2 regions of the Phenylobacterium sp. P4_E10 genome follow, and region 1 is predicted to be linked to the other one. Evidence: riboswitches for the same ligand, from Rfam matches in the RefSeq annotation. Region 1 holds a riboswitch; the other holds the start of a gene.
The links. Region 1 has a riboswitch for glycine ahead of gcvT (glycine cleavage system aminomethyltransferase GcvT). Riboswitches for the same ligand answer to the same signal wherever they lie in the genome.

Region 1 (4,553 bases):
CGGCCTTGACGCTCTCGACCACGGCCAGACCGTCGCCGGTCTTCACGGCCTTGCCGGCCTCCGGGACCTCGACGAACACCACGTCGCCGAGCTGTTCGGCGGCATAGGCGGTGATGCCAATGGTGGCCACGTCGCCCTCAAGGACGACCCACTCATGGTCCTTAGTGAAACGCATCTGGGCAGCCCTCCTCAGAGCTTGCGGATATAGCGGTGGGGAACGAAGGGCATGGCTGTGACCTCGGCGGTCTGGGCCTTGCCCCGAACGATGACTTTGACCTTCGTACCTGCCTGCGCCAACGCCGGCGGCACGAAGCCCATGGCGATTGGCTTGCCCAGGCTGGGCGAAAAGCCGCCGGACGTCACGACGCCGACGACGTTTCCGGCCTCATCGGCGATCTCTGCGCCCTCGCGGGCAGGGGCGCCTTCCAGCACCACCATGCCGACGCGCTTGCGGCTGACGCCTTCGGCCAGTTCCTTGGCGATGCGAGCCGCGCCCGGGAAGTCGCGGGCGTCGCGACGCTTCTTGGAGACGGCGAAGCCCAGGTCCGCCTCGATCGGGCTGACGGATTCGTCGACGTCGTGGCCATAGAGCGGCAGGCCCGCTTCCAGGCGCAGGGAATCGCGGGCCCCCAGGCCGATCGGACGCACGCGCTCGTTGGCCAGCAAGAGGCTCCAGATGCGTGCGGCTTCCGAAGCCGGCACCGAGATCTCGTAGCCGTCCTCGCCGGTGTAGCCTGAGCGCGAGACGATGGCGTCGGTCCCGAACGCGCTCATCGACCGGGCGTCCATGAACACCATGCCTGCGACTTCCCGCGCGTGGGCGACCAGCACTTCGGCGGCCTTGGGCCCTTGCAGCGCCAGCAGCGCGCGGTCCTCTAGGCGTTCAATCCGCACCTGGCCGGCCAGCTCGTCGTCGATGACCTTGAAGTCGTTGTCCTTGCAGGCGCCGTTGACCACCACGAACAGGCCGTCGTCGTCCGGACGGGCGGCCATCAGGTCGTCGATTACGCCGCCCTTCTTGTTGAGCAGGACGGAATAGCGCTGCTTGCCAGGCTTGAGGCCGATGAAGTCGCCAGGCGTGACCTCCTCGAAGGCCGACAGCGGCGAAACTCCGCGCAGCCGCGCCTGCCCCATGTGCGAGACGTCGAACAGGCCGGCGTTCTCACGCGTCCAAAGGTGCTCCTTGAGCACGCCGTCCTTGTACTGGACCGGCATGGAATAGCCGGCGAACGGCACCATGCGCGCGCCGGCGGTCACATGGGCTTCATAGAGCGGGGTGAACTTCAGGTTCTGATCGGACACGACTGGACTCCGGCTGATGATCTCGCGAGCGCGCGCGGGATCGATCCCTCGCCACGTTCGCGCCCCCGCTGTCCTTGGGCCTGAGAGATTTCGGGGAAGACTCCCCTTGCTCCTTCGGCGAGCTCCGGTCTCCCGGCGCTACTTTCCAGCGTTCATCAGCTCGCGCGGTCCTTTTGCCTGAGCGTTTCCGGGGCGGTTGCGCCTTCGGCTCCGGACCCCGAAGGGCCCGATCTCTCCCGCGAGAGTCGGCGCGAACCTGTTCGAAGCGAGCGGGCAAGTCAATGCAGCATGCTCCGAGGCGCATGGACTTGTGATGATCTGTGCGCGACCGTCGCGAGGCGAGGCGCCGCGTGGTAGATTTCCGGCGCCAAGCGCGACGGCGGTCGCTCTCGGCCGCGAGGCTTCGGCCCGGCTTGGCGGAGGCGACGACATGACCTCAATCACACCAGGCAATCTAAAGCTGGCGCTCGAGGGCCGGGACGCTTCGGCCTTGATCGGCTTCTACGACGAAGACGCCGTAATCCACATCATCGACCGCGATCACACGCCCAGCGCGCCGATGGAATTGCGCGGCAAGGACCAGATCGCCCGCTACTACCAGGACGTCTGCAGCCGGGCGATGACCCACCAGTTGGAGACGGCCGTGGCGGACGGCGAGCACATGGCGTTCAGCGAGTCATGCGCCTACCCCGACGGGACCAAGGTGTTCTGCACCGCTATGCTCGACCTGGACCACGGACGCATCCGCAACCAAGTCACCGTGCAAGCCTGGGACGTCTGACCGGCGCCCCAAGGGCTACATGCGCGCGGGCGCCTCGATGCCCAGCAGGTCCAGCGCCTGTTCGAGTTGGCGCAAGGTGGTCTGGGCCAGCGCGAGGCGCGAGGCCTTGACCGGCGACGCCGCCGAGAGGATCGGGCAGGCCGCGTAGAACTTCGAGAACGCCTGGGCCAGCTTGTAGGCGTGCTCGGCTACGAAGTTCGGCGCCTTCTTGTCGTAGGCGTCGATCAGCGCCTGATCGAAGGCGTCGAGCAACAGGACCAGATCGCGTTCGGCCGGCTCTGAGACAACGATCTCACCGGCGCTCGCGCCCTCCTCGGCAGCGCGGCGCAGTACCGACTTCACCCGCACGGCCTGGTACAGCAGATAGGGGCCGGTCTTGCCTTCGAAGCTGGAGAAGCGGTCGAGGTCGAAGACGTAGGAAGTGCCGCGGAAGTTCTGCAGATCGGCGAACTTCAGCGCCGCGACGGCGACCTTGTGGGCGGTGTCCTCGAAGGTGTCCGGATCCAGTTCGCTGCCCAGGTCCGCCTCGTGCAGGCGCTCGCGCGCCTTGTCGCGGGTCATGACAATCATGTCGTTCAGCTTCAGGACGCCGCCTTCGCGGGTCTTGAACGGCTTGCCGTCGGTCCCGTTCATGGTCCCGAAGCCGACGTGCTCCAGGCTGCCCTTCTCGGCATATCCGGCCAGGTAGGCGGCGCGGAACACGATCTCGAAGTGATCGGCCTGACGCTGGTCGACCGCATAGAGGACCTGGTCGGGACCAAAGCTCTGCTTGCGGTCGAGGATCGTCGCCAGATCGGTCGTGCCGTACATGGCCGAGCCTTCAGACGACACCACCAGCAGCGGGTCGGGGCTGGGCACGACAACTACCGAACCGTCAGGCAGCTTCTTCTTCTTGGTCTCGTTCGGACCGGCGACATGCACGATGCGCGCGCCCTGGTCCTCGACCAGCAGGCCCTTGGCCTCCAGGTCCTCGACCATCGGCTTGATCAGGTCGTCGACGTCGCTCTCGCCCTTCCAGAGGTCGAAGTCGACGCCGAGGGCGTGAAAGTCGCGTTCCAGGGCCACCTTGGTGACCTTGGCGAAGTGCCGCCAGAGCAGGTAGTTGCCGGACTTGCGGGCCTGCAACTCGGCCGTCAGCTTGCGCGCGCGATCGCGGTACTCCGGCTCGGTCTTCCCGCGCGCCGCGGCCAGCGGATACAGCCGGTCGAGGTCCCCGAGGGTGACCTTGTCGAACAGGGCGGAGGCCTCGGCCTCTTCCTGCGCGCTGACCTCGGACTTGCCGTTCAGCGCCTGGACTACGGCCGCGATCTGCCCGTCCTCGTCGGACACGGCGCCGATCAAAAGGCCCATCTGGTAGCCCCAGTCGCCGAAGTGAGCGTCGCCGATCACCTCGTCGCCGCGGAAGCGATAGATGCGCTTGATCGACTCGCCGATGATCGAGGAGCGCAGGTGCCCCACGTGCATCGGCTTGGCGACGTTGGGGCCGCCGTAGTCGACCATCACCTTGCGGGGCGTCGCAACCTGCAGGGCTCCGACACGCGGATCGACGGCGATTTCGTTGGCCCGCTGCGACAGCGCCTGGTCGCTGACCCGCATGTTGATGAAGCCGAGGCCCGCGGCCTCGACTGAAGCCAGCCGCGGATCACCGCTCAGCTTGGCCACCACCTCGGCGGCGATCTCGCGCGGGTCGCGCTTGGCCACCTTGGCGGCGGGCAAGGCGCCATTGCATTGGAAGTCCGCCAGGTCGGGCCGGTCGGACGGCGTCACGCGGCCAAGTTCGGCCGGCAGTCCCGCCGCGGCGAAAGCGGTGGCGACCGCTTCGCTCAGGCCCCTCTTCAGGTCGCTCATTTTGATTCGTTGGTGTTCCCGGCGACGGCTTGGCCGGCGTTCAGCCGGAAGCGCTTGCCGTCGCGGTTGAAGGCCGCCATCTGCGGGGTGACGTCAAAGCCCACCAGGACTTCGAAGTTGGCGCCGCTGGTCGTCACCGAGGCGCGCGGAATGGTGATCTGGGCGATCTGTTCGGTCGCGTAGATGCGATCCTGGCCGGCCGGGAAGTTGATCGGCAGATCGAAGTATTCCTTGGCCATCACGGCGTCGCCGCGCTTGGTCACCGCCACCCAGTAGCGGAAGTTCTTCGAAGTCCCCTCGGCCTGCGGGCCCTTGCCCAGCTCGAAGAGGATTTCCATCGTCACCTTGATCGGCTCGTCGTCCTTGTACTGGCAGCCCGCGGAGATCCCTTGGATCTCGCCGGTAAAGCCGACATTGGCCGAGGCCTCGCGGTTGTCCTTGAACTCGACATAGCGCGCGGCGTCGTAGAGCACCTTCACATAGGGGCATGGGCCGGCGTTGCGCAGCTGCGGCAGCGGGGCCTGGACGTCGCTCCACTCGGAGTCGCGCTTCTTCTTCTTCGCGGCCTCTTGTTCCTGCTTCTGCTGGTCGTTCGGACGGCGTTGAGCCGCCGCCAGTTCAG
Region 2 (4,553 bases), on a different contig from region 1:
ACGATCAACGACAACAGCGTCGAAGGCACGCTCTACTGGGACGTCTCGGCCACCTACGACTTCGAGGTGTCCAGCGTGAGCGGCGAGGCGTTCATCTCGATCAAGAACCTGTTCAACACCGACCCGGTCCTGGTGGGCAATCCGGCCAGTCTCGGAGCGGAGAACACCCCCGGCTACCCGCAGACCAACCGCAGTCTCTACGACACCAATGGCCGAACCTTCCGGGTCGGCATCCGGCTGGAATACTGACCACTTCCCCCCGACGGCCCGCCTCGCAACCTAGTTGCGGGGCGGGCCAAGGGCGGGCTCAACATTCGACGACGTTGACGGCCAGCCCGCCCAGGCTGGTTTCCTTGTATTTGGAGCCCATGTCGTGGCCGGTCTGGCGCATGGTCTCGATCACCGCGTCCAGAGAGACCACGTGCCGGCCATCTCCCTGCAAGGCCAGATAGGCGGCATTGACGGCCTTTACCGCGCCCATGGTGTTGCGCTCGATGCAGGGGATCTGGACCAAGCCGCCGATCGGATCGCAGGTGAGGCCAAGATTGTGTTCCATGCCGATCTCGGCGGCGTTCTCGATCTGGCCATTGGAGCCCCCGAGGGCTGCGGTGAGCCCGGCCGCGGCCATGGAGCAGGCGACGCCAATCTCGCCCTGGCAGCCCATTTCGGCGGCCGAAATCGACGCGCGGGTCTTGTACAGGAACCCGATGGCCGACGCGGTCAGCAACAGGGCCATCGAACCCTCGCGCGTGGGGCTGGGCGTGAAGGTCTCGTAGTACTTCAAAACTGCCGGCAGCACGCCAGCCGCGCCGTTCGTCGGGGCGGTGACGACCCGGCCGCCGGCTGCGTTCTCCTCGTTCACGGCCAAGGCGTAGAGGCTGAGCCATTCGAAGATCGCCGACGGGCTTTCAATGGAGCCCCTCGCAGCGAGTTTTTCATGAAGCTGCTTGGCTCGCCGCTGCACCTGCAGGCCGCCGGGCAAGACGCCTTCCTGGCGACAGCCGCGGTCGATGACGGCGAGCATGGCCTCCCGAACGGATTCCAGGAACGCCTCGGTGTCGCGCGGTCGGCGCCAGGCTTGCTCGTTGGCCATCACTATCTGGGCGATTGATAGGCCGGTGCGTTCGCCAAGCTCGAGCAAATCGGCGCCCGAGCTGAACGGGTAGGGCAGGACGCGATTGGCGCGGACCGGCGCCTGGCCCTCCTCGGTGATCGCTCCGCCGCCGGTCGAGAAGTAGGTTCGAGACACCGATCGCCCACCGCCGAAGCGGCCCTCGAAGCGCAAGGCGTTGGGGTGACCGGGCAGGAATTCGCCCCTGCGGAACACGATGTCGGTCGCGGGATCGAACGGGACCAGGGTCTCGCCGTCCAGGCGCAGGGCGCGGCTGGCGGTGACTTCGCCGACGATGGCTGGAATGGCGGCAGGGTCCACGGCTTCAGGCGCCCAGCCCGCCAGGCCCAGGACAATCGCCACGTCGGTGGCGTGGCCTGCGCCCGTCAAGGCGAGCGAGCCGAACAGCTCACACGAGATGCTGATCGGCGCGCCCTCGAACTGGACCAGTCCGGCGAAGCGCTTGGCTGCGCGCATTGGACCGACCGTGTGGGAGCTCGATGGCCCCACCCCGATCGTAAAGAGGTCGGTGACGCTGAAAGCGGGGCTGGAGACGGGCGTAGACAAGAGCATGCGCAAACCTTCGCGAGCCGGTGGACCGGCTGGTTGCGCCCCTTCTGTCTGCCTTGCCTGAGATCGTTATCCCGTCGGCGGGCGCAGTTGCGCCTCTTTCCAGAAGTCCGTTGCTGAACGGTCCTTTTGCCTGAGAGATTCCGGGGCGGTTGCTCCTTCGGCGCTGGCTTTCGCCAGGCTCTCCCGTGTCAGCGACCTAGCTCTGCCGAAGCCGGGGTCGAACTGTCAAACACCTGGCGGCACGCATACCCACTTTTCGGCGGCCTGCCTCAGAACTGAGCAGCGCCCTCGAGAACGCAGCGAACCGCCTCGTGAGCGATCACCACGCCAGGGGCTCGTGGGCGGCCGCGACTTGCTCTAGCTTCCCCCAAGGAGGCCCTGTGGTCCGCAAACCAGAAGACGCACCGTGGTCGGTCGCCTGGACGGGAGAGCAGGCTTTTCGGCTGCAGCCGTCGCGCGACTTCCCGGGGAAGATCGAACTCGACCAAAAACAGGCGCGCGGTGATGGAGAGCCGATCTTCGCCTCCATTCACGTGACGCGGCAGCGCCGTGGAATGGCGGACTTCCTTTGCCATGTCTGCGGGGAGCCGACCCAGCCAAACGACCGATTCATCTTCCCCACGGCGTCAGGCGGTCTGGTCTCGATGGATGGCGGAGCCCAACAGTACGGGTGCAATGTTCCGCCTATGCACGGCGCCTGCGCCAAGCAGGCGAGATCACTTTGTCCCCACCTGTCGCGCCTGGACGAGCTCCCGTTGCGGTGTGATTCAGATGCGGGCCGCCTGATTGAGCGCACAGATGTGACGCCGGGGCTTGAGGGTATTGCAGCGAAGCTCCCGAAGAACGTCGAGGTCGTCCTCTCGTGCTATCGGCTGTACGGCCCGAGCTTCACGCGCAAAGTCACGGAAGCCCGCGCTCGGTGGGCGGCGGCGGCTCGTAGGAAGCGTCTCCAGCGGTCGTGAGCGCGCCATAGGCAACTGACCGCACGGGAATGGCGCCACGCTCATTCGGGCGCCCTGGCTGCCCGAATTTCTGACGCTCCCATTTCGGGATCAGCCCCCTCGTCACATCTGCAGGCTCATTCAGAAAATAAAGCAAAGCTTTCAGAAACTTAAGCGAACGTCCGCAACCTATGCCAATAAATATACTGATCATGAACCAGACATGAACCGAAAGCTTAAGCTAAAACAAATAAAAATATGAACTAATACTCATGAAGTTGGTTCTTGCTGCCTAGAGGGACGACAACAATGCCGTTCGCGGCCGAGCTTGAGGACAACACCATGAAGCCGATTGTTATCATCCCCGCCCTGGCGGCCGCCCTGCTCTTGGGTGGAGCCACCGCCAGCGTCGCGCAATCGTCAGGGGCCTATGGCCACGGCGCTGCGGCTGTGAGCCCAGAGGGCGCGGTGGCTCGCGGAGCTACCGGGGCCGACGCCAGTGACCGCGCCGGCCGCAGGCGCGGTCACCCCGACCGTCCAGTCTCGACCGCGCCGGCGACTTCGACCTACGGCTCGGGCGCGGTCTACACTGATCGCACCGCCTCGAGGGCCGCCGTCAGGTCCGGCGGGTCGGCCACGGGACCCGACGCCGCCAGCGCAACAACGGTGGACGCCTATGGCGAAACCACGAGGGACGGCTCTAGCGCCGACATCTACGGCGCCTCCAGCGCAACGACCGGGCCGCGCTAACCCGACAAGGGGACGGCCAGTGTGAGGCTGGCCGCCCCCTTGCCCCCTACGAGGTGTCGACATGCGAAGTTTCACCACTTCCATCGCGGCTGCTCTCATGTTTTGCGCCGGTCCAGCGCAAGGGGCGGCAGCTCAGGATCTCACGATCGAACACGATTGCGAGGTCGTGCGGATGGCGCCTGACGGATCAAGGACGGTCACATCGCCTCTCCGTCCGAAGGCCAGGTCCGGCGCTAGCGGAGGCCCCGCTGCCGCTTCGGTTTCCACCCGAGGCTTCGGCTCGTCCTCTTCCAGCAGCTCGGTAAGGGCGTCGTCCCGATCGGGCGCCGAAGGCGGAAGCGCCTTCGCCACGTCGACCACGGATAACGGCCGCCGCGCGGTCACCACCACTCGCAACGCAGACGGCTGCACCGTCGTGATCGACGAACGGCCGAACCGAGGAGACATTCCATGACCACTCGCAGAATTCCGGCGCTGCTCGCCGCCACCACCTTGGCCCTTGGCCTGACGCCCGGCTTGTCGGTCGCCCAGACGCTGCAGGGCGGTACGTCTGGCGGGATTAGCGGACCTGGCGTCGGCGCTTCGACCTATGGCTCGGGCTACACCGATGGCGCGTCGATCGGCGTGACTGGAGGCGGCGCCGCCAACGCCGGGGACGGGACGGCCGCCACCCGCTCGGTCGCCAAGCTCAACGAGCGTCGCGCCATGCAGAATTCGGTCGCCACTGCGCGGGATGAGGATGAGCGGGCCAGGTCGCGCACCCACACTGTCGTGCGCCAGGGCGAAGAGGTCCGCTCGCGAACCACCTCATTCTACAAGGCGCGGGGTGAAAGGCCCCAGCACGAGACCGTGGTCACGGTCGTGAAACCGGATGGCGCGGCTCCGCGCTAACGGCGACCCGGCCGAGCGAGGCGCTAGGGAGAGCGTGCGCCTCGCTCACCGGCGCCGGTCTGCGCGCTAACTCTCCAGCGCCCCAATCATCTCCACCCGTGTCGCATGCCGTCCGCCCTCGAACTGGGCGGCCAGGAACGCATCCACGATATCGAGCGCCAGCCCTTCGCCCACCACGCGCACGCCAATCGCAAGCATGTTGGCGTCGTTGTGCTGGCGGATCATGCGGGCTGAAAAAGTGTCGCCGCAGACGCCGCAGCGGATGCCCTTGACCTTGTTCGCGGCCA

Region 2: linked by a shared signal. The riboswitch ahead of AC1DQJ_RS07640 (L-serine ammonia-lyase) and the one ahead of gcvT (glycine cleavage system aminomethyltransferase GcvT) in region 1 are both predicted to bind glycine.

What each region holds. Positions count from the first base shown of each region.
Region 1 is NZ_JBFUIW010000011.1:34,885-39,437, reverse strand. It holds gene gcvH (glycine cleavage system protein GcvH) at 1-175, opposite strand, end outside; gene gcvT (glycine cleavage system aminomethyltransferase GcvT) at 190-1,302, opposite strand; glycine riboswitch at 1,458-1,551, opposite strand; gene AC1DQJ_RS13785 (nuclear transport factor 2 family protein) at 1,733-2,083, shown strand; gene argS (arginine--tRNA ligase) at 2,099-3,931, opposite strand; gene AC1DQJ_RS13775 (Tat pathway signal sequence domain protein) at 3,928-4,553, opposite strand, start outside.
Region 2 is NZ_JBFUIW010000005.1:108,688-113,240, reverse strand. It holds gene AC1DQJ_RS07645 (TonB-dependent receptor plug domain-containing protein) at 1-249, shown strand, start outside; gene AC1DQJ_RS07640 (L-serine ammonia-lyase) at 308-1,684, opposite strand; glycine riboswitch at 1,793-1,881, opposite strand; gene AC1DQJ_RS07635 (hypothetical protein) at 2,065-2,646, shown strand; gene AC1DQJ_RS07630 (hypothetical protein) at 2,968-3,375, shown strand; gene AC1DQJ_RS07625 (hypothetical protein) at 3,826-4,266, shown strand; gene rpiB (ribose 5-phosphate isomerase B) at 4,333-4,553, opposite strand, start outside.